Regions from separate parts of the Embleya sp. NPDC127516 genome, predicted to be linked through region 1. Evidence: riboswitches for the same ligand, from Rfam matches in the RefSeq annotation. Region 1 holds a riboswitch; each other region holds the start of a gene.
What was found. Region 1 has a riboswitch for cobalamin ahead of ACIRL2_RS24215 (cob(I)yrinic acid a,c-diamide adenosyltransferase). Riboswitches for the same ligand answer to the same signal wherever they lie in the genome.

Region 1 (9,482 bases):
GAGGACGAGCCGGAGCCCGAGCCGGCCCCCGCGCCCGCCGCGCCGGCCCACGTGATGGTCAAGGAGCCCGCCGCGGCTCCCGCGCCGGCCGCGCCCGCGCCGATCTCGATGGCCAAGGAGCCGCTCGGCCGGGTCGACCTGGCCAAGGGCGGCCGCGCGACGATCAGCATGGACAAGGGCGACCGCTCGGTCACCGTCACCGCGTCCCTGGTCTGGGACGGCGGCAACGACGCGCGCCGCAAGACGGGCGCCGACCTGGACCTGTACGCGCTGTTCGTGCCCAGGTCGAAGGTGGGCGCCAAGAAGGGCGGCGACGGGGTGATCTACTACCGCGAGCTCGGCAGCCTGACCTCGGCGCCGTACATCCAACTGGACGGCGACTCGCGCGTCCCCGGCCGCGAGACGGTCCGGATCACCCGGCCGGACGAGCAGGGCTACGTGCTCATCTGCGCGTACAGCGCGGTCGAGAACGGCTTCGGCAGCTTCAAGTCCTACGGCGCGCACGCCGAGGTCACCGACGGCCAGGGTTCGACGGTGAACGTGCCGCTGTTCAACAACAAGCGCGCGGTGTTCTGGGTGGCCATCGCGCTGGTCGACTTCACCGACCCCGACGGCGTGTCGATCCAGCACGTGGAGAAGTACTCCAAGCTGATGCAGGAGCGTCGCCCGATGCTCTACGCGGACGGCACCTTCGAAATGGGCGCGGGTCCGGCGGAGTTCAAGACGGTGCGCTCGCCGCGCGAGCGCTGATCCCTCACCCGGTGGGTCGCTACCGCTCGGTCGTCGTGGCCGAGCGGTAGCCGGACCGGCCGGGCACCGACCGGGCATCGGGCTCCGGCCGGTGGTACGGCGGTGTGCGGCCTACTTGGCCGAGCGGTAGACGATCACCTTGTCGCCGACGCGCGTCTCGTTGAACAACCGCTGCACGAGACCCTTGTCCCGCACGTTCACGCAGCCGTGCGAGGCCCCGTTGTAGCCGCGGGCGGCGAAGTCGGCCGAGTAGTGCACGGCCTGGCCGCCGGAGAAGAACATCGCGAACGGCATCGGCGTGTGGTACAGCGTCGAAACGTGGTCGCGGCTCTTGAAGTTGACGCTGAACGCGCCCTCGCGGGTCGGCGTCTCGGCCGAGCCGAAGCGTACGTCGGTCGAGTACTGGGCCTTGCCGTCGATCACCCAGGTGAGGCGGTCGGTGCGCTTGTCGATGCAGATCGCCCGGCCGGTCAGGCACCGATCGTCCAGTCCGGCCTGCGGCTTGGGCGGGGCGGGCTTGGTGGTCGGCGGCTTGCTCGTCGGCGGCTTGGTGGTCGGCGGCTTGCTGCTGGTGGCGGGCTTGGCCGTGCTCTGGCTCGCCGACGGCGTGGCGCTGCTCGGCGCGCTGCTCGTGGGCGGGGCCGAGGTCGGGGCGGTGCTCTCGGGCGCCGGCGTCACCGGTGCGGAGGAGGAGGTCACGGGCAGCGGCGACTGCGCACCGGCCTTCGCGGTCGAATCGCTCGACGAGCCGGAGTTGCAGGCCGACAAGGCCAGGATCGCCGTCACGGTGACCGCGAGGGATATACGAGTCTTCTTCATCGAGTGGTGCCTCTCCCGACCCAAACCCAAATGTGGAGTGTTCCCCGAGTCGTGCTCCCTTGTAGACGCGGATGGGGCCCCAGAGGTTGCGTCCCTAGTTTGACCCATTCGGGTGAATGTTCAGCCGGACATGTCCTGCCGTGACCACTTCGGGATCGACCGGACGCAGGTCCGCGGCCCACGCGTCCAACGCGGCGCCGATCTCGCCCCCGGCCAGGGCCGCACCGATGCCCAGGCAACGCATCCCGGCCGCCTCCGCCGCCCGCACACCGCTCTCCGCGTCCTCCACCACCAGGCAGCGGTCCGGTCGTACGCCGAGCAGACCGGCCGCACGCAGGTAGCCCTCCGGGGCCGGCTTGCCCTCGCGAACGTCCTCCGCGGTGACCATGTACACCGGTTCGGGCAGTTCCGCCGCGCGCAGTCGCCCGCTCGCCACCTTGCGGGTGCCCGACGTGACGATGGCCCAACGCGCCGCGGGCAGTGCGGCGAGCAGCCCGGCCGCACCGGGGATCGGGATGATGCCGGTGAATTCGCGCTCCTCGCGCTCGACGATCCACCCGGCCTCGACCTCGGCGTCCAGCGTGGGGGCGACCACGCGCACCAGGTCGATGTCGCGGCGGCCGTACGACGCCGCGACCGCCGCGTCCGGGTCCACGCCGCGATCGGCCGCCCACGCCCGCAGGATGCGTTCGATCAGCGGGTGGGAGTCCACCAACACTCCGTCGAGATCGAACAGGATCGCGTCACAGTCGAGCGTGGTGCCGTCGTTCGCCATCCGAACAGGCTGTCAGGAACGGCGGCGGAGCGTCGAGGCCTTCCCGGCTCATGATCACGTCGGGTTGATCGATCACCCACATGGCTCAGCTATTGATCGAAATCGATCATCTTCGGACCTGGGTCAACGGCCCTCGTTGCCTAACTGTCACGTTTGCGCTGATCGTCACCGGCTAGGTGCTCACTACGGCCCGGACGCGCTCACCCCCAGGCGGCAATCATGTACTTGGTCCTCGCTCTGCTTGCACCGATCGTGATGTTCTTGCTGATACCCGGGCTCTCCTGGCTCGAGGACCGCATGTTGGGCTCGCTGACCCCGCCGCCGCCGACCCCGTTGCCCGTGCCCGTGCCGTCCACCGCGCGACCGGCGGTCGAACCCGCCGCGGTGGCCGCGGCCGCCATCCCGACCCCGCTGCCCACCGTGCCCCGGCCGGCCGGGCACACCGTGCGATCGGGTCGACCGCGGCACGCCCGTCGCTCGACCTCGCTGCTCGCCTACCGGCATCACATCGGCCGCCGGCGCCCGCCCCGAGCCCCGGTCTTCCGCTGACCGCCGGTCCCCCGTCCCGGAGCCGACCCTGAGTGAGTCCGCCGTGCCGCCGCCGGTGCGCATCGAGTCCGTACCGCCCGAACTGGGCTCCCCGCTGGGCGCCACACCGCTGTCCACACACGCCGACGTGTGGCACGTGTTGGGCAGCCGTGCGGACGCGGTCCTCAAGCTCGCGACACCGGACGGCACCGCGGCGGCCAATCCGCGCTACTGGGCCCGGGAGGTCGAGGCGTACGAGAGCGGCTTCGCGCACAGCGTCTACGCCGACTTCGGGCTGACCGCGCCTCGGCGACTGCGCGCGGATCCGCGCGAGGACGGGTCGGTCGCGCTGTGGCTGGACTTCGTGCGCGGGCGGTCCGGAACCACGTGGAACGTCACCCGGTGGGCCGATTTCGCCCGGCGACTCGGCGCCGCGCAGGCCGTCCCCCGACCGGCCGGGCCCTCCTGGCTGTTCGAGCGCCCGCCGCCGGTCGGACCACTGGCCGCCCGGACCCTCGAACTGCCGTACGTGCCTTGCCATCTGAACCTGCGGCCGGTGGACCTGATCGCGCGCGACGAGGACGTCGTACTGCTCGACTGGTCGCACGCGGGCTATGGGCTGCCGGGTGAGGACCTGACCGGGTTGATCCTGGCGCACGCGGCCGATCCCGAGCTGGCCGCGACCCTGGACGCCACGCTGCCGGCCGAGTACGCGCGGGGCGCGGAACGGGCCGAGGCGGACGTGCGGATCGCGATCGCGGCGACGGCGCCCGCGAAGTACGGACCCGGTGCGGACGCGGCGACCCGGCGGATGTTGCGGAAGTGGACCGAGGACGCGGTGGGCCGTTGATCCGGGTTCCCTGCCGCGCCCGGCGCACCGGCCCGAGGGTCGGGGCGGCCGGGGCGGCGGGTGCGGCCGGGCGGTCGGTGCGGTCGATTCAGCGGCGCGACCTGCGGATCGCCCAGATCAGGACGAGCACGGTCGCGACCGCGGCGGCGGCGGCCGGCACCGGGCGCCGGCGGATCTCCGCCGAGCCGGTGAGGGTCGCGTGCCGGAGCGGGTCCGGGGTGTGGTCGAAGATTTGGTTGCCGGCGGTGTGTCCGACCTCGACGGTGCGGTCCTTGGCGTGTCCGACCCGGTCACCGGCCAGCTCGCGGGCCTGACCGGCCTTGTGCACGGCCGCGTCCTTGAGCTCCTCGGCGCGGTGTCCGGCCGATTGCTTGAGTTCCTCGGCGCGGTGTCCGGCCGCTTCCTTGAGCTCTCCGGCCCGGTGCTCGACGGCTTCCTTGGCCTGCTCGGCGCGGTGTCCGGCCGCTTCGATGAGCTCTTCGGCGCGGTGGCCGACCGCCTCCTTGGCCTTCGCGGTCTTGTGTCGGGCCGTCTCCTTGGCCTGCTCGACCCGCTGCCGCGCGGCGTCCTTGGCGTGCTCGGTTCGGTCCTGGACGGCGTCCTTGGCCTGCTCGGCCCGATCGCGGGCGGCCTTCCTGGCCTGCCCGGCCCCCTCCCGCGCGGCGTCCTTCGCTTGCCCGGCCCGGTCACGGGCGGCGTCCTTGGCCTCCCCGGCCCGGTCGCGGACGGTGCCCGCGGCCTGTTCGACGGCTTCGCCGGCCGCCGCTTCGAGCCGTTCGGCCCGGCGTCGGGCCCGCCCCGCGGCACGGTCGCTTCCTCGGCCGACCTGCTCCGCGGCCTCACCCACCTTGCGGTGCACCGTCTCGGGCGGCTCGGCCTGGGTCAACTCCTCCACCGCGTGATCCAATTGCTCACGTTTGCGGCTCAGCGTCGGCTCCTGCTGCGGGAGTGCGCTCTGCGTGGGTGATTCGACGGCGGGGGGAAGGACGGTCGGGAACGCGGCGACCTCGTCGGGATCGCGCGACGCGGACCTGCCGCCGGAGTCTCGGCCTGGGGTACTCATCGGTGCGTACTCCTCTTCACGGTCTCGATGTCCTCGCGTCACCGCCGAGGACCGCGCCTGGCGCCTGCCCCGGGGGCGCCCGGTCATTCGTCCTCGGCGGGCCTTCGACGGCCGGGGCCGTCTCCCCGATCCTGCCGGGGGCGCAGACCCGGCAGGACCGAGGACACGGCCCCGGCGTTCGCATTCGTCGATGCCGGATTCGGTGTCTCGTGGCCGAGGCTAGAAACAACCGGGCCGAGGATCCGGGAATGTCACCCGGATGCGCGGCTCGGCGTGTCCGACCGATTCACCCGATCGGCCGCTCCGCGCGGGACCCGACACACGGTTCCCGGTGCCCCGAGCGAACCGAACGGGCAGGCCGACGGTGCTCAGCCCGCGTTCCCCCGACCCGATGCCGACGACCCGATCCGGGTCCGGGTCGGCCGCGGCGGCTTGTCGTGGAAGACACAGTCGCCGCACGTACCGCCCCCGGGGATCCGGTAGTACAGGCAGCACGTGGTGCGGCGGAACGCGCCGAGCGCACCGTGCAGGCCGGTTCCACGCAACCGGCCTGCGGCCAACAGGCCGTCGGCGAACACGCGTGTGGTCGCGACGAGTTCCGGCTCGGTCGGAGCCAGGTGCCGGTGCAACACGCGGGCCGCGCCGACCAGGGCCGACGCGGCGTTGCCCCACAGCAGCCGCTCGGCGACCGGCACCACCGCTCGGGTCGCCCCGGCGAGCGGCACCAGATGCCCGACCAGCACCGCGTCGTGCAGCTGCTCGATCCCCGAGCGATCGTCCGGCACCGGCGCCGGCTCCGGATCGGGCGCCCACAACTCGACCGGCCCGGCGTCCGGGAAGCGCCAGTACGTCCGGGCCGGATCCAGGTCGGGCACCACCCGGCCGAGCACCGCCGCACCCAGTGCCACCGACCACAGCCGCGAGGCCACGCCCAGATACAGGATCGACGCGGCGACACGCGGTTCCTCGGTCCGCAGCCGGGCCCGTACGTGCTCCACCCGGGCCGCCCACGCGGCGGGCGCGGCCGGGTCGTACAGCTCGGCCAACGGCCGAAAGCCCGCGCCGTCGGTGATCGGTCCGGTCCGCAGCTCGAAGTAGGGCCCCACGTCGGCGAGCCGGCGCAGCGGCCCGCCGCCGTGGGACCGCGACCGCCCGCCGGTCAGCGGCTGTCGCCCGGACGCCACAACACATCACCCGCACCGTCGGCGTTGGCCCGCCGGGCGAGGACGAACAGCAGGTCGGACAACCGGTTGAGGTAGCGCGCGGTGAGCGGGTTGACGGTCGCGGCACCGCCTGCCGTCGCCCGCTCGTCCGCCTCGATCAGCGCCCAGGTCGAGCGCTCGGCACGTCGGGCCGAGGTGCGGGCCACGTGCAGCAGGGCCGCGGCCGGGCTGCCGCCGGGCAGTACGAAGGAACGCAGCGCGGCCAGTTCCGCGTTGAACGCGTCGCAGTGCTCCTCCAGCCGGGCCACGTCCGCCTCGGTGATCCGCAGCCGGGTGTCCCCCACGGCGATCGGCGCGCACAGGTCGGCGCCGACGTCGAACAGGTCGTGCTGCAGTTGCGCCAGTACCGCGCGCGTCTGCGGTTGCGGGTCGCCGAGCGCGAGCACGACCCCGATCGCCGCGTTGGTCTCGTCCGTGTCGGCGTACGCCGCCAACCTCGGATCGGTCTTGCGCGTACGGGAGTTGTCGCCCAGCGCGGTCGTGCCGGCATCGCCGGTACGGGTGTAGATCCGGCTCAAAACCAAGGACATGGTCGGCACCGGCCTCTCTCGGGGAAATCCGCCCCGGTTGGTGAGGTGGCGACGACGTGAGTCTCCTGGCTCTCGGATCATCGCTCCTCCCGGCCTTCCGACCCGTCTCGGGGCCGTGGCCGGTTCGGGAGTCGCTCCCCGATCACAGTGGCGGGACCGCGCCGGATTCACACCGGCTTCCTCGTACCGCCGTCGCCTTGCGCCTCCCACCATGACACGCGCGACGGGCCCGGTCCACCGTCGGATCCGGACCACGCGTGCGGGTGAAGCTTGCCGCCGGTCCGCGCGCCGAGCCCCGGACCGGCGCGGGTAAAGCCCAGGATCGGATTCCGAGAGCGGCTCCCTCGGCCGGCGTCGGCCCGGCGGTATCGGCGCCGAAGGGTGCCGACGGGCACCGGAGGGTGCCGGTGAGTCGATCCGCGATCCGGCCGTGCCGGGAAATCAGTGCCGGAGGTATGCGTGTCCACGGTGTCCGGAACACCTGAACCAGCCGGTCCGACGCGTCGGGTGGGTCGGGTACGTCGAGCGGGCGTGCTCCTGGCGTGTTGTGTGTCGCTGTTCGGAGCCGGGTCGGGGCATCCAGCCGCCTGCGCGGGGTGGTTCGGTCCCGAGGGGATGCATCTCACCTCCTCCGTACCGCTCTTCGATGCCGGCTCGGCGCGGCCGACTCCTTCCGCTGCGGACTTCGACGCCGGGTCGGGACATACCGCCCCGCCCGCCGGACCCCTCGGCGCGGGGACGGCAGGCCCCACCCCATCCGCATCGCTGTTGAGCGCCGGCGCCGGGCGCCCCGTCGGGTCCGGCGACCGGGTGCGGTCCAGGGACCAGCCCGAGCCGAACCTGCCACCCGTCCCGCGTGCCGTCGCCGATCGGGTGGGCACTCGCGCCGGGCAGTCGGTGGACGTCCCGGTCCTGGCCGGCGACTCCGGCGAAGGGCTGGTCGTGCTGTCGTACACCAATCCCGAACACGGCCTGGTGCTCCAGCCGGACGAGCGGGGCGACGCGAATTCGGTGCTGCGGTACACGCCGGGGCCGGGCTTCACCGGACGCGACAACTTTCGCTACACGATCGTCGACCGGCTCGGCCGCGAGGCCACCGCGAGCGTGCGGATCGACGTGGCGGCCGGCCCCGGAGCGTCCGGCCGGCCGGTCGAGACCCGGGCGGGCAAGCTCGGCGTCCATCGCGGCGTCGACGAACTCCGCGCGCCCTCCGCCGCGTCGGCGGCGCGTCCGCGCGCCGGGATCGATCCGGGCGGCGGGTCGCTGCTCGTGGCCTTCCTCGGCTCGGCCCTGCTCGGGGCGGGTGTCCTGGCCTTCGTCGCCCACCGGCGGCCGGGCCGGCGGCGGCCCGGCTGAGCGGGCCCGGGTCGCTTCGATCGGCCGTTCGGGGTTCCGTGCCCGGATCGGCGGCTGTTCCGGGGTTCTTCGGCCTGATCGCCCTTCCGGGGCTCTTCCCCCGATCGGCTGCTCCGGGGTTCTTCGGTCTGATGGCCCTTCCCAGGCTCGTCACCCCGATCGGCCCCTCCGGGCCTCCTCGGTCCGGCCGGTGTCGCCCCGGTCAGCCCTTCCGGGCCTCCTGGGTGAGCTGGTAGAGCCCGTACAGCAGCTCGGCGATGCCGACGATCAGCAACACGACACCGATCTTCCCGAGCGCGACCACCGGTGTGTCCACGTCGTCCGCGAACAGCTTCAGGGCTCCGCCCACCACCGCGCTCAACAGGCCGGCCGTCAACGAGCCGCGTGCCTTCGCCACGGTCTTCCTCCTCCACTCGACCTGCGGGTACGGCTATGAGGCTAGGTCCGGGCCCCGGCCCGGCACGCCCTCCGCGGGAACGAACCGGCGTACACACTTCGGCCTAGGCCCTGTCCGGGTTCGCCGCGGCCGGTGGGTTCGTCGGGGCCTCCGGGAATGGGGGCGGGCCCCACCCCCGGAGGGCGGCCAGCCCCATGGGCACGCCCGTTGCACGCTCCTAGCGTGGATCCGGTGCCGTGAACGGGGAGCGGCCGGAACGGCGGAGGGACGAACGTGAGCGGGCGACCGACACGGCCACGACACACGATCGGGGACGAGCGGGAGGGTGCCGGGGCACCGGCCGTCCGGCTCGACGCGGTGCGCAAGGTGTACGGCAAGGGCTCGGCCCAGGTCGCCGCCCTCGACGGGGTCACCCTCGCCTTCGAACACGGGTCGTTCACCGCCGTGATGGGTCCGTCCGGCTCCGGCAAGAGCACCTTCCTGCACTGCGCGGCCGGCCTGGACCGACCCACGTCGGGCACGGTCGCGGTGGCCGGCCGAGACCTCGCCGAGCTGAACGAGAACGCGCTGACCAGGCTCCGTCGGGAGCGGATCGGTTTCGTCTTCCAGGCGTTCAACCTGCTGCCCACCCTCACGGTGGAGCAGAACATCACGCTGCCGCTGCGGTTCGCGGCCAAGCGCGCCGACCATCGGCGGATCCCCGAGGTGATCGCGCGCGTCGGCCTGACCGACCGCGCCCGGCACCGGCCGCACGAGTTGTCCGGCGGCCGGCAACAACGAGTGGCGATCGCCCGCGCGCTGGCCGTGCGCCCCGCCGTGCTGTTCGCGGACGAGCCGACGGGGGCGTTGGACACCCGGACGGCGGCCGAGGTGCTGGGTCTGCTTCGGGAGTCCGTGCGAACCGACGGCCAGACCATCGTGATGGTCACGCACGATCCGATCGCCGCATCCTTCGCCGACCACGTGGTCTTCCTCGCCGACGGCCGGATCGCCGACCGGCTGGACGCGCCGACCGTGGACGCGATCGCCGAACGCATGACCCACCTGGGCGCGTTCGCGAAAGCCCCGCTCCCGGGTGGGCGGCCGACGTTCGGCGGGATCCGCTGATGTGGGGGCTCGCACTGCGCACGTTGCGCTTCCGGGCCGGTGGCTTCGTCGCCACCTTCGTCGCGCTGTGCCTCGGCGCGACCG
Region 2 (9,482 bases), on a different contig from region 1:
AGGTTGGCGATGATGTAGGCGGGCATGGCTACTCCTTCGGGGGGTCGATTCCACGAGCGGTGGGGGCATTGCGTCGGGGTCGCTGCCGGGCGACGGGCCGACGGGCAGCCGGTCCGGCAGGTGCGTTCGGGTTCCTCGGGGGACGCGGATCCGGGAAGGGAAGGGCGCCGCCCGGACCCGCGGTATGCGGGCGCGCGTCGATCGGTCCGGGCCGCGGCGGCCCGTGCGTCACAGACCGGCGGGGACCTTGTCGAGAAAGCCGTGTACGGCCTTGATCCGGCCCGTCGCATCCAGGACCGCGACGTCGAACCCGACGACCGGCGCCTCTGCGCCCTCGGGGCCGAGGTGCCACTGGAACCGGACGACGTCGTGGTGCCCGTCCACCGGGCCGCCGAGGGTGAACACCAGTCCGGCGAATTGGCCCTGGACCACGCCGATGAGGCCGGTGATCCCGTCGTGCCCGACCACGGCACCCAGCGGGTCGGTATACGTGGCGTCCTCGGTGAACGCGGACGCCACCAGCGCGCGGCGCTTGTCCGCGTCCGGCTCGTTCCAGCCGGCCAGGTAGTTCTCGACGGTGGCGGTGTAGTCGATGGCGGCGCTCATGGCGTCCGTCCTTTCCGGGTCGCTCCGCCGGGCGTGCCCGACGGGTTCCAGTGCTTTGTCCTGCGCGGTTCCAGTCCTGCTTTCCGCAGGTCAAGACGTTACGGACGATCGAGCGCCTCGGAATCAGTCACGCATCAGTACTTGCATCGGTATGCGACACCCCATGGGGCGGCGGTCCGTGCGGACAGGTCTGCCGGAAACCATCGGCACCGCATGTCGTCCGCGCCCGGTGACCCCCATACTCTCGTCGTGCGCATACTTGTTCGGGTGATTTTGCCGCTATCCCTCGCGGCCTCCTTCGCGGTCCCGTTTCTGCTGGTCCGAGGTCCCTCGGGGATCGTCGCGGGGCTGCTCTTGGGCTACCTGGCCTTCCTGGGGCTGGGAATGCACCAACGAGCCGGTGTGGGGTTGCCGCTGTTGCCTTCCAAGGCGGACCGGGTCGCGCTGAAGCGGAACGCGCAGGTGATCCGCGCGCTGCGTCGTGGTGACGTCGAGGGGGCGCACGAGCACAGCAAGGGCTTTCCCGACACGCCTGTGGGTCAGGCGCTCGGGGCCGTGTCCCAGTGCATGGTGCTCTTCGCGCGAGGACACGGCCCGGCGGGGGCGGAGGTCGTGCGCCGGTGGTCGGCGGCGCATCCTCGCGACGACGCGCTCGGCCGCATGATGTCGCACGCGCACACCGACTTCTCCGCGATGCTGCTGGTCCAGGGTTCGGCGGACGCGGCCGCGATGTTGCCCACACTGCGCCCCGCCGTGGCGGGTTCCGGGCGGGCCCATCGCCGCAGGGGCTGCGTGGCCGAGTTCGCCTTGGACCTGTACGAGGGGCGCGTGGAGCGGGCGGCGGCGCGGGCTCGCCGATGGCGTCGGCGCGCCGCACGGCAACGGAGTCGCTGGATGGGCGCCGAGTGCGAATGTCTGCTTGCGATCTGTTCGGCCGCCGCGGGCGACCCGGACGCCGCCCGCGCCGCACTGGCGAACGCGGAGCGTCTGGCGTACGCCCACCCGGCCATCGGACTTGCCCGCGCCCGAGTCGAGGCGTGCGCCGCCGCGGCGGTGCGGCTCGAACCCACCACGGCCGTCACGGAGCCGAAGCACATCCGATAGCCGCGCAGGCGGGCGCAGATCCCCCTCCGGCACGGCAAGGCACCGGCACCACACGTCGAACGTGCGCACGCGTGCACCCGCCGCCCCCGTTCCGGCGGTGACGTCCTCGCGATGCCCGGACCGCCACCTCGTCACGTCGCTCCCGCACGCGATCAAGCTCGATCGGCGCTGGACTTACTAGGACGTCCGACTATATCGTCTTGAACTACAAGGTCCGCGGTGCAGGGAAGTCGGTGTGAATCCGGCACGGTCCCGCCACTGTGACCGGGGAGTGCGCTGCCGAGGCACCACGCCACTGGCGAAAGCCGGGAAGGCGGGCGGCGTGTGTCGATCCGGAAGTCAGGATACCGGCCGCGGGTATATCCGTGTTGTCCACGAGGATGGAGCAAACACGCATGACGCCGGTCTGCGCACTCGCCCCGGACGATCTTGCGAACGTCGAGGTCGTCGGGCTCGCCTGACCACCCTCACGTGCCACCCGACCTCGGCAACTCCGCTCCCCGAAGCGGCGGTTGCCGTGGTCGGGTCATTGCCCCGCCTCCGGATCGCACCTGACGAGAGACAGGTCGTTCATGGTCCGCGAGCTTTCCCACTTCATCGGCGGCAAGCACGTCCAAGGCGCGTCCGGCGCGTTCGGCGACGTGTACGACCCCAACACCGGACGCGTGCAGGCGCGCGTCCCGCTGGCCGACCGCGCCGACACGCTGGCGGCGATCGCCGACGCCGAGCAGGCACAACCGGCGTGGGCCGCCTGGAACCCGCAAAAGCGCGCCCGGGTGCTCTCCCGATTCCTGCAACTGGTCGAGCCCGAACGCGATTCGCTCGCCGAGCTGTTGTCGGCCGAGCACGGCAAGACCATCGCCGACGCCCACGGTGACCTGCAACGCGGCCTGGAGGTTGTGGAGTTCGCCGTCGGCATCCCGCACCTGCTCAAGGGCGAGTTCACCGACAACGCGGGTACCGGCATCGACGTGCACTCGCTGCGCCAGCCGGTCGGTGTGGTCGCCGGCATCACCCCGTTCAACTTCCCGGCGATGATCCCGCTGTGGAAGATCGCCCCGGCCATCGCGTGCGGCAACGCGTTCGTCCTCAAGCCGTCCGAACGCGACCCCTCGGTACCGCTGCGCCTGGCCGAGCTCTTCCTCGAGGCGGGACTGCCGCCGGGTGTGCTGAACGTGGTCAACGGCGGCAAGGAGTCCGTCGACACACTGCTGGAGGACCCGCGCGTCCAGGCGCTGGGCTTTGTCGGCTCGACCGCGATCGCCGAGTACGTGTACACCTCGGCCACCGCGCGCGGCAAGCGCGCCCAGTGCTTCGGCGGCGCCAAGAATCATCTGATCGTGATGCCGGACGCGGACCTCGACCAGGTCGTCGAGGCCCTGATCGGCGCCGGATACGGCTCCGCGGGCGAGCGCTGCATGGCGATCTCCGTCGCGGTTCCGGTCGGCGCGGAGACCGCGGACGCGCTGGTGGCCAAGCTCGTCGAGCGCATCGCCACGCTGCGGGTGGGCCCCTCCCACGATCGCGACGCCGACTTCGGCCCGTTGGTGGGTCGGGACGCGCTCGCTCGGGTGCACGACTACCTGGACATCGGCGTGCGCGAGGGCGCGAAGCTGCTCGTCGACGGCCGTGACGTGCGCGTCCCCGGCCACGAGGACGGCTACTTCGTCGGCGCGTCGCTGTTCGATCACGTCACGCCCTCGATGCGGGTGTACCGCGAGGAGATCTTCGGTCCGGTCCTGTCGGTGCTGCGCGCGGCCGACTACGAGGACGCGCTGCGACTGGCGAGCGAGCACGAGTACGGCAACGGCGTGGCGATCTTCACCCGCGACGGCGACACCGCCCGCGACTTCGGTCGCCGAGTGAACACCGGCATGGTCGGCGTCAATGTGCCGATCCCGGTACCGGTGGCCTACCACACGTTCGGCGGGTGGAAGCGGTCCGGATTCGGCGACCTCAACCAGCACGGACCCGACTCGATCCGCTTCTACACCCGGACCAAGACGATCACCTCGCGTTGGTTCTCCGGTGCACGCGAGGCCGCGAGTTTCACCATCCCCACGATGGGCTGACCCGATGAGCACCCTCACCGAGGATCAGCTCGCGATCGTCGAGACGACGCGGGACTTCGCCCGCGAGCACCTCGCCCCGCACGCGATCGAGTGGGACCGCACCAAGCACTTCCCCGTCGATGTCCTGCGCAAGGGCGCCGACCTCGGTCTCGGCGGCATCAACGTCCGTGAGGACGTGGGCGGTTCGGGTCTGAGCCGACTGGACGCCGCACTGATCTACGAGGCGTTGGCCGGCGGTTGCCCGAGCATCGCCGCCTACTACTCCATCCACAACATGGTCGCCTGGATGATCGACCGCCACGGCAACGCCGAGCAGCGCCACAGGTGGCTCCCGGACCTGTGCGCGATGCGCGGTCTGGCCAGCTACTGCCTGACCGAACCGGGCGCGGGGTCCGACGCCGCCGCACTGCGCACGCGCGCGGTGCGCGACGGGGACCACTATGTCCTGCACGGGGTGAAACAGTTCATCTCCGGCGCCGGGTCCTCGGCGGTGTACGCGGTGATGGCGCGGACCGGCGGGGACGGCGCCGACGGGATCTCCGCGTTCGTCGTGGAAGCCGACTCACCCGGGCTGTCCTTCGGCGCGAACGAGCTGAAGATGGGCTGGAACGCCCAGCCCACCCGCCAGGTGGTCCTGGACGGCGTGCGTGTGCCGGTCTCCCACCGGCTGGGCGCCGAGGGCGACGGCTTCCGGATGGCGATGGGCGGCCTCAACGGCGGCCGGATCGGTATCGCCGCCTGCTCGCTGGGCGGCGCGGGGGCGGCCCTCGACGCCGCCGTGGCTCACCTCACCGATCGGGAGGCATTCGGCGCCAAGCTGATCGACGCCCAGGCGTTGCGTTTCGAACTCGCTGACATGGCAACCGAGTTGGAGGCCGCGCGCACGCTGGTCCGGCACGCGGCGTCCTGCCTGGACCAGGGCGATCCTGCCGCGCCGCAACTGTGCGCGATGGCCAAGCGGTTCGCCACCGACACCGCCTTCTCGGTGGCCGACCGCGCGCTGCAACTGCACGGCGGCTACGGCTACCTCGCGGACTACGGCATCGAGAAGATCGTCCGCGACCTGCGGGTGCACCGCATCCTCGAAGGAACCAACGAGATCATGCGCGTGATCGTCGCGCGCGGACTGATCGGAGCGACCCGATGACCTCCACGACGGAGCAGGAGACGGTACTGACCCGCCGTCAGGCGGGCCTGGGCCGGATCGTGCTCAACCGGCCCCGGGCGCTCAACGCCCTCACCCACGCCATGGTTCGCGGGATCGACGCCGCGCTCACCGCGTGGGAGCACGACGAGGACGTGCGACTGGTGGTGATCACCGGCGCGGGCGAGCGTGGGCTGTGCGCGGGTGGCGACATCCGGGCCATCCACGCCGACGCCGTCGGCGGCGGCACCGGCAGTCTGGACTTCTGGCGCGACGAGTACCGGCTCAACGCCCACATCGCCCGCTATCCCAAGACCTATGTCGCGGTCATGGACGGCATCGTGATGGGTGGCGGTGTCGGTGTGTCCGCGCACGGCGGCCTGCGGATCGTCACCGAACGCTCGACGATCGCCATGCCCGAGACCGGCATCGGGTTCGTCCCCGACGTCGGCGGCACCCACCTGCTCGCCCGCGCGCCGGGCGAGTGCGGCACCCATCTGGCGCTCACCGGTTCGGCGATCGGCCCCGGCGACGCGATCGCCTGCGGGCTCGCCGACCACTTCATCCCCTCGCACCGGCTCGACGCGGCCCTGGAGGCGCTGGCCGGCCGCGACAGCGGCGAGGTCGTGGCGCGGTTCGCCGAGCCGGCGCCGGGCGGTGAACTCGTCGAGCGGCGTGGGTGGATCGACGCGTGCTATGCGAGCGACAGCGTCGAGGAGATCCTCGAACGCCTCGAGGCCGATGGGGAGCAGGCCGCGAAGCAGGCCGCCGAGCACATCCGGGCCAAGTCGCCCACCGCGCTCAAGGTCACCCTGGCGAGCCTCCGGCGGGCTCGCGAACTCGCTTCCCTGGAGGCCGTGTTGGATCAGGAGTACCGGGTCTCGACGGTGGCGCTGGGCACGCCCGACCTGGCCGAGGGCATCCGTGCCCAGGTGATCGACAAGGATCGCGCGCCGCGCTGGTCCCCCGACACGCTCGAAGCCGTACGGCCCGAGCAGGTCGCCGCATTCTTCGAACCGCTGGGCGCACGCGAGTTGGGCCTGGCGATCTCGCCCTCGACCGAGGAGGCCTGCCGATGAGCACCGCGATCGCATTCGTGGGATTGGGCAACATGGGCGGCCCCATGGCCGCCAACCTGGTCGCCGCCGGACACCGGGTCACCGGGTACGACCTGGTCCCGGAGGCGCTGGAGCGCGCGCGGGAGAGCGGTGTGCGCATCGCGGCCTCCCCCGCCGAGGCCGTCGCGGACGCGGATGTGGTGATCACGATGTTGCCGAGCGGGCCGCACGTGTTGGCCTGCTACCGGGGTTCCGCCGGCTTGTTGGCGGCGGCGCCCGCCGGTGCGGTGTTCGTCGACTGCTCCACCATCGACGTCGCGGACGCACACGCCGCGCACGAGGCGGTGGGCGCCTCCGGACGCCGGTCGCTGGACGCGCCGGTGTCCGGTGGGGTGGTCGGCGCGGTCGCCGGAACGCTCACCTTCATGGTCGGCGCCGCCGACGAGGACTTCGCCGCGGTCGAGCCGGTGTTGACCGCGATGGGCCGCCGCGTCGTGCACTGCGGCCCTCCCGGCGCCGGGCAGGCGGCGAAGATCTGCAACAACCTGATCCTGGGCGTCACGATGATCGCGGTCAGCGAGGCGTTCGTGCTTGGCGAGCAACTCGGGCTCTCCCACCAGGCGTTGTTCGACGTGGCCTCCGCGGCGTCCGGTCAGTGCTGGGCGCTGACCACGAACTGCCCGGTGCCCGGGCCGGTTCCGGGCAGCCCGGCCGACCACGATTACCGGCCCGGGTTCGCCGCGGCCCTGATGGCCAAGGATCTGCGGCTGGCGGCGAACGCGATCCGGGCCGGCGGGGTGTCCGCCGAGCTCGGGCTGCACGCGGCCGAGGTGTACACGGCGTTCGCCGAGAACGGCGGCGCCGAGCGCGACTTCTCCGCCGTCATCCACTCCATCAGAGACCACGCCGACACCGGCGCGAACGAAGGAAACCGCACCACATGAGCGACTACGAGACCATCCTGCTGGAGCGGCACGACCGCACCGCGGTGATCACCCTCAACCGCCCGAAGGCCCTGAACGCCCTGAACCTCCAGGTGATGGCCGAGGTCGTCGACGCCGCGACCACGCTCGACCGCGATCCCGACATCGGCTGTCTGGTGATCACCGGGTCCGCCAAGGCGTTCGCCGCCGGCGCCGACATCAAGGAGATGCAGCCCAACGACTACATGGACGTCTACCTCGCCGACTGGTTCTCCGCGTGGGACCGACTCGGCGAGGTCCGCAAGCCCACCATCGCCGCGGTTTCCGGCTACGCGCTCGGCGGCGGATGCGAACTCGCCATGCTGTGCGACATCCTCCTCGCCGCCGACACCGCCGTGTTCGGCCAGCCGGAGATCAAGCTCGGCGTCATCCCCGGCATCGGCGGCTCGCAACGCCTGACCCGGGCGGTCGGCAAGGCCAAGGCCATGGACCTGTGTCTGACGGGCCGCACCATGAACGCCGAGGAGGCCGAACGCGCCGGCCTGGTCTCGCGGGTCGTGCCAGCCGCCGACCTGCTCACCGAGGCCCTGGCCACCGCCGAGATCATCGCGGGCATGTCCGCGCCGATCGCGATGATGGCCAAGGAGAGTGTCAACCGCGCCTTCGAGACCACTCTGGCCGAGGGTGTGCGCTTCGAACGCCGCCTCTTCCACGCCACGTTCGCCACCGCCGACCAGAAGGAGGGCATGGCGGCCTTCACCGAAAAGCGCCCGCCTTCGTTCATCCACCGCTGATCCAAGGGGATGGAGCGCGCTCGGCCCCGGATCAGGGGCCGAGCGGCCGGGCGGCCGTCGAGGACGCCCCGGACATCACCCCGCGGCCGTACCCGGTCACGACGGACAGCCCAGGCCCGGTTCTCGCGCCACCGCGATCCGGCCGAACCTGTCGGGTGCCGCCAAGCGGCATGACCGATGGTCCACTCTTTTGCGCGGTCCACGTCCGGTGTGTCGCCGGGCCATCCGGATGCGATGCCCGCGGTCCCATGTTTGCCTGAACGGGAGTCGTTCCGGTGCGTCGTGCGCGCCGGAACGCGCTTCGCCACGGCTCCGATCGAGTCGCGAGCCTGCTCTCCGGTCGGGGATACGCGGAAGGATCAGCGGTGGAAGAGTCCGAGGGTCCCACCCGGCGCCCGGCGCCCGGGCGGAGCCGGCGACTGATCGCGGTCTCGGGTTTGCTGGGTGCGCTGCTCTGCGTCGGAGCCGGCGTCATGGCGCCGATGGGCATCGCGCACACCCAGGTTGCACCGCCACCCCCGCCACCCCCGCCGCCTCCGCCACCGCCGCCTCCGCCACCTCCGCCACCGCCACCACCGCCACCGCCACCTCCACCTCCACCTCTGGCACCGGAGCCTCCCCCACCACCGAAACCGCCACCGGTCACCTATCCACCGGACGGTCCCTCCCCCGTGGTTCCGACCCCGCCCCCTCGCCCTCGGGGAACGACGGCTCCACCACCCTCCCAGAGCAAGCGGCCTCCCTCCCCGGGGACGACGCCTGCGCCTGATCCTCGATCCCGCCCCGCTCTGGTCCTGGCCCCCGTGAGGGGCGGTGCCGGCATGACGGTGGCGATCTCCGGTTCGGCCTTCTCCGCGTGCCGTCCCGGATCCCGGATCGACATTCGTTGGGACGGTGCCGGCGTCGCCTCCCTCGATGCGCCGGTTACCCCGAACGGGGGCAGTTTCAGCGTCCGGTTCGTGGTCCCCAAGGGCGCGTCGAAGGGGAGCCACCAGGTTTCGGCGCGATGTGCGGAAGCGGACGCCTCCGCCTCCTTCGAAGTCACCACGGGCACCGGACCGGGTTCTTCTCGGCAGCCGACCGCAACCCGCTCTCCGTCGTCGTCTGCGGTGCCCGGCACCGGAGCCGGCTCGAGCTCGGGCTCGGGCTGGGTGATCGGGGCGGTGGTGATCGGCGGTCTCCTGGTGGCCGCGCTCGCGGGCTACTTGGGCTTCTCCCACCAACGGCGGGGACCGCGATGGACCCGTCGACACGTCCGTGCGGTGCTGCGACCGGGTTTCGCGTCGGATGGGGTGCAGGACGTCAGGGACACGCGCGGAGCGAGCCGGACGGTACGGCTCGAACCTCGTTCGGACCCCGGTGAACAGACCATCAAGGAGGTGGACCCATGACCGACGCCGTGCCGCATCCCACGTCCGTGCGCGAACTGTTGTTCGGCGACGACGTCGAAGCCGCCACGGAAACGCTCGTCGACGCGGCTCGCGAACACGAGGTCGCCACGATCCTCGAGCGCGGAGCCCAAGGTCTCACGGACAACGCGAGCCGGACCGTCGAGCGTGAGGTCGCCTCGGTGGTCAACGGCTTCCTGAGCCTGGATCTCCTCGATCTCGTGGCCGCCGGATGGGCCAAGCACGGCGCGATGGTCGAGGCCGCGCGACGCACCCGTGCCGCCCCGGACACCGAGGAGGTCGTCGCTCTGGCAACCCACCAGGTCACGTCCACCCATCGCCCCTGCGTCGACCTGAGGGTCGACGGTGTCCGGGTCGGCACCCTGGAGATCG
Region 3 (9,482 bases), on a different contig from region 1:
GCCGCTTCCCGGTCGATTTCACGCCGACCGACTACCTGGCAATCGGCAACATGTACACGGGTACCCCGCAAACCGTGGCCCGGTCCCTGCGGGCGGACCCCGGCTATCCGCACGCCACCGAGCTCCTGTGCCACACCCAGCCCGCCCGGCTGCCCCCGGCCGCGCTCCTGCCCGTCATGCGCCGCACCGCGCACGAAGTCCGGCCTCTGCTCCGCGCGGCCGCGGCCGAGGTGACGTGAGCCCGGCCGACACGACGGGAGCGGCAGCCGGGTCGACGCCCTCGTGCTCCCGGGCGGGCCCGGGAGCGGTCAGGATTCCCGGTGCGCACCCGCCGACGGCACCGCCTGGAAGAAGCGCGGAGCGGTGAATCCCCGGGTCGCGAAGGACTTTTCCACCGCGTCCGCGACCGCCGCGCACCGATCCGCGTCGACCAGTGCGATCGCCGAGCCGCCGAAGCCCCCGCCCACCAACCGCGCCCCGAGCGCGCCCGCGGCCAGCGCCGTGTCCACGGCGGTGTCGAGTTCGGGGCAGGAGATCGTGTAGTCGTCCCGCATCGACACGTGCGACGCGGTCAACTCGGGCCCGATCGCCCGCACGTCGCCGGCCCGCAGTGCCTCGACCACCCGCAGCACCCGCGCGTTCTCGGTGAGGATATGCCGCACCCGACGGCGCAGCGGCCCGTCCGGCAGCGCCGCCAGGGCCGCGTCCGGGTCGGCCACCTCGCGCAGCGACGGCACCCCGAGCAGTCCTGCCGCCTCCTCGCAGGAGGCCCGCCGTTCCGCGTACCCGCCGTCCACGAGCGCGTGTCGGGCCCGGGTGTCGATCACCAGCAGACGCAGCCCCACCCCCTCGCAGTCGAACGGGACATGAGTGCCCGTCAGATCGCGGCAGTCGAGGAAGAACGCGTGGCCCGCGACGCAGCCGAGCGAGGCCATCTGGTCCAGCATCCCGACCGGGACGCCCACGAAGTCGGTCTCCACGCGTTGCGCGATGCGGGCCAGCCCGACGCGATCCAGGCCCAGTTCGTACAGGTCGTCGAGCGCCAGCACGACCGCGCAGGACAGCGCCGCCGACGAGGACAGCCCCGCGCCCACCGGCACGTCGCTGTCGATCCGGATGTCGGCGCCGCCGACCTCGTGTCCCGCCTCGCGCAGTGCCCACAACACGCCCGCCGGGTACGCGGCCCAGCCGGCCGGTGCGCCGGGCGCCAGGTCCTCGATCGCGATGTCGAGCGATTCGCTGCCCGCATGGCCGGACGCGAGCCGCAGTCGGCCGTCCGTACGTCGCCCGACCGCCGCGCGCGCGGTGTGCGGGATCGCGATCGGAAGCACGAACCCGTTGTTGTAGTCGGTGTGTTCGCCGATCACGTTGACCCGGCCCGGCGCCGCCCAGACGCCCTCGACACGGAACTCGCTCATCGCACGGCCTCGCCGTCCCGCAGGAACGACCACGCGTCCGCGACGATGTCCTCGAGCGAGGTCCGGGTGGGACGCCAGCCGAGCACGTCGCGCGCCCGGTCGGCGGCGGCGACCAGGACCGGCGGATCACCCGCCCGGCGCGGCGCCTCGTGCGCGGGCACCGCGCATCCGGTCACGGTGCGGACCGCGTCCACCACGTCGCGGACCGAGAAGCCGGTGCCGGTGCCGAGGTTGCAGATCAGGTGCCCGGTCGCGGCGCCACCCGCCTCGGTGGCGTCCAGCGCGAGCAGGTGCGCGTCGGCCAGATCGGCGACGTGGATGTAGTCGCGTACGCACGTGCCGTCGGGCGTCGGGTAGTCGGTGCCGTACAGCGCGACCGAGCCGCGCGTGCCGTTGGGCACCTGGAGCGCGAGCGGGATCAGGTGGGTCTCGGTCGCGTGCCGCTCGCCGTACCGGCCGTGGGCGCCCGCGACGTTGAAGTAGCGCAGGCTCACCGCGCGCAGGCCGTACGCGGCGCAGTACGAGGTGATCAGGCGATCGACCGTCAGTTTCGAGGCGCCGTACGGGTTCGTCGGCGCGCACGGCGCGTCCTCGGTGATCGGCGAGACCTCGGGGGCGCCGTACACGGCCGCGGTGGAGGAGAACACGAAGCGGGTGACGCCGTGCGTGCGCAGCGCGTCCAGCAGCGCGAGCGAGCCGCCGACGTTGTTGTGCCAGTACTCGGCCGGGTCGGTGACCGACTCGCCCACCAGGGAGGACGCGGCGAAGTGCAGCACGGCGTCGAACGAGGCGTCCAGATGTTCGGCGGCGTCCTGGACCCGGCCCTCGACGAGTCGCGCCTTGTCCGGGACCGCGTCCCGATGCCCCGTGGACAGGTCGTCGAGCACCACCACCTCGTGGCCGGCCGCGACCAGGTGGGCGGCGACGACGCTGCCCACGTAGCCCGCGCCGCCGGTGACCATGAGCTTCATTCGCCGACCTCCCGCAGTCGTGCCGCCGCGGTCTCCGGCGGCACGTCGCTGATGAACACACCCATCCCCGATTCGCTCCCGGCAAGGTACTTCAACTTGCCCGGTGCCCGGCGAATCGAGAAAAGCTCCAGGTGGAGCGCGAAGTCCTGGCGCCCCGAGCGGACCGGCGCCTGCTGCCACGCGGAGATGTACGGCGCGGGCTCGCCGTCGAACAGCCGGTCGAAGCGGCCCAGCAGGTCCAGGTACATCGCGCCGAACTCGGCGCGCGCGGCCTCCTCCAGCGCGAGCAGGTCCGGCACCCGGCGGTTCGGGTACAGGTGCACCTCGTACGGCCAGCGCGCGGCGGCGGGCACGAACGCCGTCCAGTGCCCGCCCTCGGCCACGATCCGCGACCCGTCCGCGCGCTCGTCGGCCAGCACGTCGTCGAACAGGTTGCGGCCGGTGCGGTGCCGGTGCGCGGTCGTGGTGGCGATCATCGCGGCCGTGCGCGGGGTGACGAACGGGTAGGCGTAGATCTGCCCGTGCGAGTGCGGCAGCGTCACGCCGATCTCCCGGCCGCGGTTCTCGAAGCAGTACACCTGCTCGACGCCGGGCAGCGCGGACAACTCGGCGGTGCGGTCGGTCCACGCGTCCAGGACCAGGCGCGCGCGCTCGGGGGTGAGGTCCTTGAAGGACGCGTCGTGCTCGGGGGTGAAGCACACCACCTCGCACCGTCCGCCGGACGGTCGGCGCGGGAACGGGGCGTGGTCCCAGCCGGGTTCCGGGCCCGCCGGCGGACCGCCGTCGGCCGCGGAGGAGCCGGACATGGACGGGAAGCGGTTCTCGAAGACGACGACCTCGTAGTCGGACTCGGCGACCTCGGTGGCCCGCTCGGGCGTGGACGGGCACAGCGGGCACGCGTCGGCGGCGGGCAGGTGGGTCCGGGTCTGCCGGTGCGAGGCGACCATGACCCATTCGTCGAGCAGTCGGTCGTAGCGCATCTCCGAGCCACTGACCACGGGCGCGAGATCGCGGTGGTCGACGGCGGTGCGCACCGCGTCGTCCCGGGTGTCGTAGTAGACGATCTCGCGACCGTCGGCCATGACGGCCTGCGTCTTCTTCATGCGCTCATTTTGCGAAGCTTTCCAAAACTTGTCAATGAGAAAGGAAAGATGCCGGCAGGCTTGCCATTTGGCGGGATCGACCGGGGGTCACCTGCGGTTTGACAAGTTTCGAAAGGTGTCCGCAAGATGCTGCCCATGCCTGACGACGACACCGACGGACTGCCCGCCGAGGGCCGCCGCGCCCGGATGGCAGCGACGATCGCGGACCGGGGTTTCGCCAAGGTCACCGACCTGGCCGAGGCGTTCGGCATCTCGCGGGTGACGGTCCGGGCCGACCTGGAGGTGTTGGAGCGGCAGGGCCGGCTGCGCCGGGTCCGCGGCGGCGCGATGTTCACCGGCCGCGACCCCCGGGTGGAGCCGTCCTTCGAGGAGGCGTTGACCTCGGCGTCGCCGGCGAAGACGCTGATCGGGCGGGCGGCCGCGGCACTGGTGTCGCCGTCCGAGAGCGTGGTGCTGGACGTGGGCACGACCACCACGTTCGTGGCCCGCGCGCTGGTGGACCGCGAGGAACTGCGCGACCTCGTGGTGTTCACCAACGGGCTGACCATCGCCCTGGAGCTGGAACGGGCGATCCCGCGGTTCTCGGTCGTGGTCACCGGCGGCACGCTGCGGCCGTTGCAGCACTCGCTGATCAATCCGCTCGGCGACCACATTCTGGAGCGGATCCACGCCGACACGGTCTTCATCGGTTGCAACGGCGTGCATCCCACCGGGGGCATCACCAATGTGAACCTGCCCGAGGCCGAGGCCAAACGCGCGATGTTGCGAGCCGCGGGTCGCCGGGTCGTGGTCGCGGACGGCTCGAAGCTGGGCCGGGTCGAACTCGCCGAGGTGTGCCCGCTGGCGGACATCGACCTGCTGATCACGAGCGGCGCGGCCGATGCGGAGGCGCTCGACGCGCTGCGCGACGTGGGGCTGGAGATCCTGGTCGCGGAGTAGGCGGCCGCTGCGCGCAGCGGGTGCGGGGTGGGCATGTACCGGAGCGCGCGGAGTAGGCGGGCACGGCGCGAAGCGGGTAAGGGTGGGCACGTACCCGAGCGCGGGACCCTGCCCGGACCCGAGCCGGTCCTCCCGCCGTGGCCCCTCACTCGGCCGCCGCGACCCTCGGCGCGCCCGTCCCGGCCCCCTCGCTCGACGGTCGAGGCGCCCTGGTTAGGCTGCCCTTGCGAACGGTTCACCCGGCTTCGACCGATTCCGGGTGTCGCAAGAGGGAATCCGGTGCGAATCCGGAACTGCCCCGCAGCGGTAAGTGGGAACGAAAGTCGTCATCACGCACTGGGCCCCGGTCGAACGGGTCCCGGGAAGCGACGACCGGTAGGCATCCCGGCCACACCCGTGGCTCCCGGGACCCGCCCACGAGTCCGAAGACCTGCCGTCGCCCGCGTACGCCTCACGCACGCGGACTTCCGGGACCTCGCGGGCGGGTCCGTCGGACGACGGCGCCGTGCGGTGTCCGCCGCCGTACTCCCTCCCGAGTTCCCCCGACGAGGACTCGCAAGGGAGAGCTTCGACGATGCGTACGCAGATACCCGGGCGGATGCCGGCGGCACACCGATATTCGTGGGCCGCGGCGGTGGCCGCCCTCGCGCTGTTCGCGACCGCGTGCGGCGGCGCCGTGCGGGACGACAAGGCCGCCGCTCCCGCACCCGCCGCCTACAAGCCGTACGCGGACACCGACAACTGCGGTGTGACCACGAGCTACGACCGGCCGCCGCAGCGCGCCGCGACGCTGACCTCCAACGCGACCGAGCTGATGCTCGAACTGGGCCTGGCCGACCGGATGGTGGGCACCGCCTACCTCAAGGGCCGGACCATCGGCGACAAGTACAAGGAGCCGTACGCGCGGATCCCGGTGCTCGCCGACGCGCAACCCTCGCTGGAGAAACTCCTCGAAGCCACCCCCGACTTCGTCTACTCGGGCTACCCGGACGGCTTCTCCGAGTCGTCCGGCCACACCCGGGCGCGGCTCGGCGAGTTGAACATCAAGACCCACCTCAACCCCGAGGGCTGCGCCAAGGCGCCGGTCACCTTCGATCAGCTCTACGGCGAACTCCGCTCCATCGGCGGCATCTTCGGCGTGCCCGAGCGCGCCGAGCGCTCCGCCGCCGCGTTCCGGCAGCGGCTCGACGCGGTCACCGCGCGGCTCGCCGGCGCCGCGCCGGTCAAGGTGTTCGTGTACAACTCGGGCGCCGACGCCGCGCAGACCACCGGCGGCAACTCGATGCTCAACGAGATCATCACCCGTGCCGGTGGCACCAACGTGTTCGCCGACCTGAACGAGCGCTGGACCAAGGTCTCCTGGGAGCAGGTGGCCGAACGCAAGCCGGACGTGGTGCTGATCTACGACTACGTGACGCCGCCGGTCGACGCCAAGATCGCCACCCTCAAGGCCACTCCGGTACTCGCCGACGTACCGGCGCTGCGCGCGAACGCCTTCCCGGTGATCTCGCTGTCCGTAGCGCAGCCCGGGCCGCGCTCGGTGGACGCGGTCGAGGAACTCGCCAGGCAACTGCACCCCGACCGGCCGTGACGGTCGATCGGGACCCGGTGGCGGTACGGGTCGCGGTCCTGCGCGGCGAGGGCCCGCCGACACCACCGGTCGGCCGTGCGGCGGTCGTCCCGGGCGGCCGGGTCCGCCTTCCGCTGGTGGTCGGCGGCCTCCTCGTCGCGCTGTTCGCGGCGGCCGCGGCGGGGCTGCTGGTGGGGTCGGTGTCGGTGCCCTGGTCGGAGACGTGGCGCATCCTCGCGCATCGCGTCGGCGGAGACGCGTGGGTGCGGCCGTCGTGGAGCCGCGCACACGACCTGATCATCGCCGACACCCGGTTGCCCAGGGTGCTGCTCGCCGCCGTCGTCGGCGCGACGCTGGCCGTGGTGGGCATGGTGATCCAGGCGATCGTGCGCAACCCGCTGGCCGGTCCGGACGTGCTCGGCGTCTCCTCCGGCGCGGCCACCGGAGCGGTCCTGGTGATGCGCTGGGGCGTCGCGTCGATCGGCGGCCTTTCGCTGGGCGCGCTCACCCTGAACGCGGCCGCGTTCACCGGCGGACTGATCACCCTGCTCGTGGTCTTCTCGGTGGCCCGCTCCGGCGGCCGGGTCACCGCCGTGCGACTGGTCCTGGCCGGCGTCGCGGTCAGCGCCGTGTTGTCCTCGCTGACCAGCCTGCTCGTGCTGACCTCACCGGATCCGCAACTCGCCGCCCAGGTGCTGTTCTGGACGCTGGGCGGCTTCGGCTCGGCCCGCTGGACCCTGCTGCTCGTCCCCGCCCTCGCGCTCGCGATCGGCCTGGTGGTGCTGCTGCTCCAGGCGCGCAACCTCAACCTGCTCCTGGCCGGCGAGGAGAGCGCGGCCGCGCTCGGCCTGGACGTCCAGCGCTTTCGGCAGGGCATGTTCCTGCTCGCGGCGGTGCTCACCGGGGTCGTCGTCGCGGTCAGCGGCGTGATCGGCTTCGTCGGCCTGATGTTGCCGCACGTGGTGCGATTGCTGGTCGGCGCGGATCATCGGCGCGCGCTGCCGGTGGCCGCGCTGCTCGGCGCGGTGTTCGCGATCTGCGCCGACCTGGTGGCGCGTACGGTGCTCGCGCCGCAGGAGTTGCCGGTGGGCATCGTGACCTCGCTGGTCGGCGGCCCGTTCTTCGTCTGGCTGCTGCGCCGGGACGCGCGCCGGGAAGCGGGCGCACGATGACCGGGCCCGCGGCACGCCTGGTCCTGGACGACGTCACCTTCGCGATCAACGGCCGGCCCCTGGTCGACGCGGTGTCGCTGACCGTCGAGCCCGGCGAGGTGGTCGGTCTGCTCGGCCCCAACGGCAGCGGCAAGTCGACCCTGCTGCGCAGCGTGTACCGGGTGAACCGGCCGACCTCGGGCCGGGTACTCCTGGACGGCGAGGACGTGTGGACGCACTCGGCGCGCTGGGCCGCACGCCGGATCGGCACCGTACTCCAGGACATGCCCACCGACTTTCCGCTGACCGTGCGGGACGTGGTCGCGATGGGCCGCTCCGCGCACAAGGGCCTGCTCGACCCGGACGACGCGACCGACCGGGCGATCGTGGCGGCGGCGGTGGAGCTGCTGGAACTCGCCGACCTGACCGAGCGCGCGTTCGCGCTGCTGTCCGGCGGTGAGCGGCAGCGGGCGCTGGTGGCACGGGCGTTGGTACAGCAGCCGGGCCTGCTGGTATTGGACGAGCCGACCAACCACCTCGACATCCACCACCAGCTCGCACTGCTGCGGTTGGTCCGTCGGCTGGGCGTGAGCGTGCTGGTCGCCCTGCACGACCTCAACCTGGCGGCGATGTTCTGCGACCGGATCTGCCTGTTGGCCAACGGCCGGGAGGTGGCGACCGGCACGCCGGCGCAGGTGCTGACGGCACCGACGATCGAGCGGGTGTACCGGATCGAGACGGACATCCGGACGCACCCCCGGACCGGGACGCCGCTGGTGGTGGTGTTGTAGGGGAAGCCGGGCCGAGACGGGCGGTCGGGGCGGCTGTGCCCGGTGCGTTCGCCGTGTTCGCCGTGTTCGCCGTGTTCGAGAGGTCCGGTGTGTCCGATGCGTTCGATATGTCCGATGCGCGGCGGGTGCCGTCCGGGCGGGTGAAGGGCGGAAGTGAGTAGTTGTACGGATGTTCGCGTCGGACCCGCCGCCTAGCGTGATCCGCATGACCTACACGCCTCCCACCCCGGGCAGCAATGGCGAAGGCTTCGCCCGCGCGGCGGCGTTCGTCGTCGGCCTGTTCCTTTTCGTCGTGGTCGCGATGGTCGATCTGTTCGTCCTGATCGGCTTCGGCGGCGCCACCGAATCCTGCGCCAACCAGACGTGCCGCGACTGGTACGGCACCCGACTTCCCTGGGTCTTCGGCCTGTTCGCGCTCAGCTTCGTGACGGCCCTGATCGCCCTGGTCCGCCGTCCCCGCCGCCGCGGCGGCCGTCGCGTGACGATCACCCTGCCGTTGTCCCTCGCCGCCATCGCGCTCCAGGCCACCGCCTTCGCCCTGAGCCAGAACGGTCCGGCCGCCTGAACGCACGGGCGGCCCGTCGGGCCGGATCGCGCACGCGCCGGGGCCGGTGTGTTTTCGGCCGGCGGTCCACGCCGCACAAAGAGCGTGAAGAGGTCATATCGGCGCGCGGGTTCCGGTCGTCGCACGCGTTCTGTCACCGCTCGCGCAAGCACGGTGACGGTCGGACACCATCGGCCCGCCGACGGCCGGCGCCGAAGCCGCTCGGCGCCGCACGACGTTCCCCACCAAGGCGCTGACCTGCGCGGACGCCGCCCGGGGGTGCGGGCGGCGGACGGCGGCGTGACTGTGCCCCCGGCAGGACTCGAACCTGCGACCAAGTGCTTAGAAGGCACCTGCTCTGTCCACTGAGCTACGAGGGCGTGGGCGAATCAGGATCTTGCACTGGATCCGGTCGCGGCACAACAGAATAGGGCCGTGTGCATGCCTCACCGACGTTCCGGCGGTCACCGTTACCTGATCAGACGCAGTTGGCGGCCAGAATGTGATCAGAGAAGGGCCGAATCGGGCAGAGGGAGGCGCAGTGGGTCCCACAAGGACTGTACTTGTCGGCTACGGCGTAGGGGGCTCGGCCTTCCACGCACCGGTCATCGAGGCCACGGAGGGGCTGGAACTGGCCGCCGTGGTGACCGGGAATCCGGAGCGCCGGGCGACGGCGCACGAGCGGCATCCGCAGGCCGAGCTGATCGGGACGACCGACGAGATGTTCGCTCGCGCGGGTGACTTCGACCTCGTGGTGATCACTGTGCCGAACCGCTTCCACGTACCGCTGGCGGAGCGCGCGCTGGAGGCCGGGCTGCACGTGGTGGTGGACAAGCCGTTCGCGGGGACCGCCGCCGAGGGGCGGGCGCTGGCCGCGACGGCGGCGCGCTGCGAGCGGGTGCTGGGGGTGTACCAGAACCGTCGGTTCGACGGCGACTTCCGGACCGTGCGGCGGTTGGTCGAGGAGGGGCGGCTCGGTGAGGTGTACCGCTTCG

Region 2: linked by a shared signal. The riboswitch ahead of ACIRL2_RS36860 (CoA-acylating methylmalonate-semialdehyde dehydrogenase) and the one ahead of ACIRL2_RS24215 (cob(I)yrinic acid a,c-diamide adenosyltransferase) in region 1 are both predicted to bind cobalamin.
Region 3: linked by a shared signal. The riboswitch ahead of ACIRL2_RS22960 (ABC transporter substrate-binding protein) and the one ahead of ACIRL2_RS24215 (cob(I)yrinic acid a,c-diamide adenosyltransferase) in region 1 are both predicted to bind cobalamin.

Annotation. Positions count from the first base shown of each region.
Region 1 is NZ_JBIWJT010000012.1:171,125-180,606, reverse strand. Features, by position in the region: gene ACIRL2_RS24250 (TerD family protein) at 1-750, shown strand, start outside; gene ACIRL2_RS24245 (L,D-transpeptidase) at 862-1,569, opposite strand; gene ACIRL2_RS24240 (HAD-IA family hydrolase) at 1,664-2,344, opposite strand; gene ACIRL2_RS24235 (hypothetical protein) at 2,606-2,893, shown strand; gene ACIRL2_RS24230 (phosphotransferase) at 2,937-3,722, shown strand; gene ACIRL2_RS24225 (hypothetical protein) at 3,811-4,785, opposite strand; gene ACIRL2_RS24220 ((2Fe-2S)-binding protein) at 5,154-5,969, opposite strand; gene ACIRL2_RS24215 (cob(I)yrinic acid a,c-diamide adenosyltransferase) at 5,945-6,538, opposite strand; cobalamin riboswitch at 6,597-6,723, opposite strand; gene ACIRL2_RS24210 (Ig-like domain-containing protein) at 7,349-7,894, shown strand; gene ACIRL2_RS24205 (DUF5708 family protein) at 8,097-8,291, opposite strand; gene ACIRL2_RS24200 (ABC transporter ATP-binding protein) at 8,565-9,398, shown strand; gene ACIRL2_RS24195 (FtsX-like permease family protein) at 9,398-9,482, shown strand, end outside.
Region 2 is NZ_JBIWJT010000025.1:125,667-135,148, reverse strand. Features, by position in the region: gene ACIRL2_RS36875 (DUF1330 domain-containing protein) at 1-26, opposite strand, end outside; gene ACIRL2_RS36870 (nuclear transport factor 2 family protein) at 229-606, opposite strand; gene ACIRL2_RS36865 (hypothetical protein) at 874-1,710, shown strand; cobalamin riboswitch at 1,911-2,081, shown strand; gene ACIRL2_RS36860 (CoA-acylating methylmalonate-semialdehyde dehydrogenase) at 2,283-3,782, shown strand; gene ACIRL2_RS36855 (acyl-CoA dehydrogenase family protein) at 3,787-4,929, shown strand; gene ACIRL2_RS36850 (enoyl-CoA hydratase/isomerase family protein) at 4,926-6,005, shown strand; gene mmsB (3-hydroxyisobutyrate dehydrogenase) at 6,002-6,928, shown strand; gene ACIRL2_RS36840 (enoyl-CoA hydratase) at 6,925-7,701, shown strand; gene ACIRL2_RS36835 (hypothetical protein) at 9,089-9,482, shown strand, end outside.
Region 3 is NZ_JBIWJT010000011.1:243,554-253,035, forward strand. Features, by position in the region: gene ACIRL2_RS22935 (LLM class flavin-dependent oxidoreductase) at 1-239, shown strand, start outside; gene galK (galactokinase) at 309-1,418, opposite strand; gene galE (UDP-glucose 4-epimerase GalE) at 1,415-2,380, opposite strand; gene galT (galactose-1-phosphate uridylyltransferase) at 2,386-3,492, opposite strand; gene ACIRL2_RS22955 (DeoR/GlpR family DNA-binding transcription regulator) at 3,628-4,431, shown strand; cobalamin riboswitch at 4,646-4,884, shown strand; gene ACIRL2_RS22960 (ABC transporter substrate-binding protein) at 5,006-6,022, shown strand; gene ACIRL2_RS22965 (FecCD family ABC transporter permease) at 6,019-7,173, shown strand; gene ACIRL2_RS22970 (ABC transporter ATP-binding protein) at 7,170-7,943, shown strand; gene ACIRL2_RS22975 (hypothetical protein) at 8,149-8,508, shown strand; tRNA gene ACIRL2_RS22980 (tRNA-Arg) at 8,795-8,867, opposite strand; gene ACIRL2_RS22985 (Gfo/Idh/MocA family oxidoreductase) at 9,029-9,482, shown strand, end outside.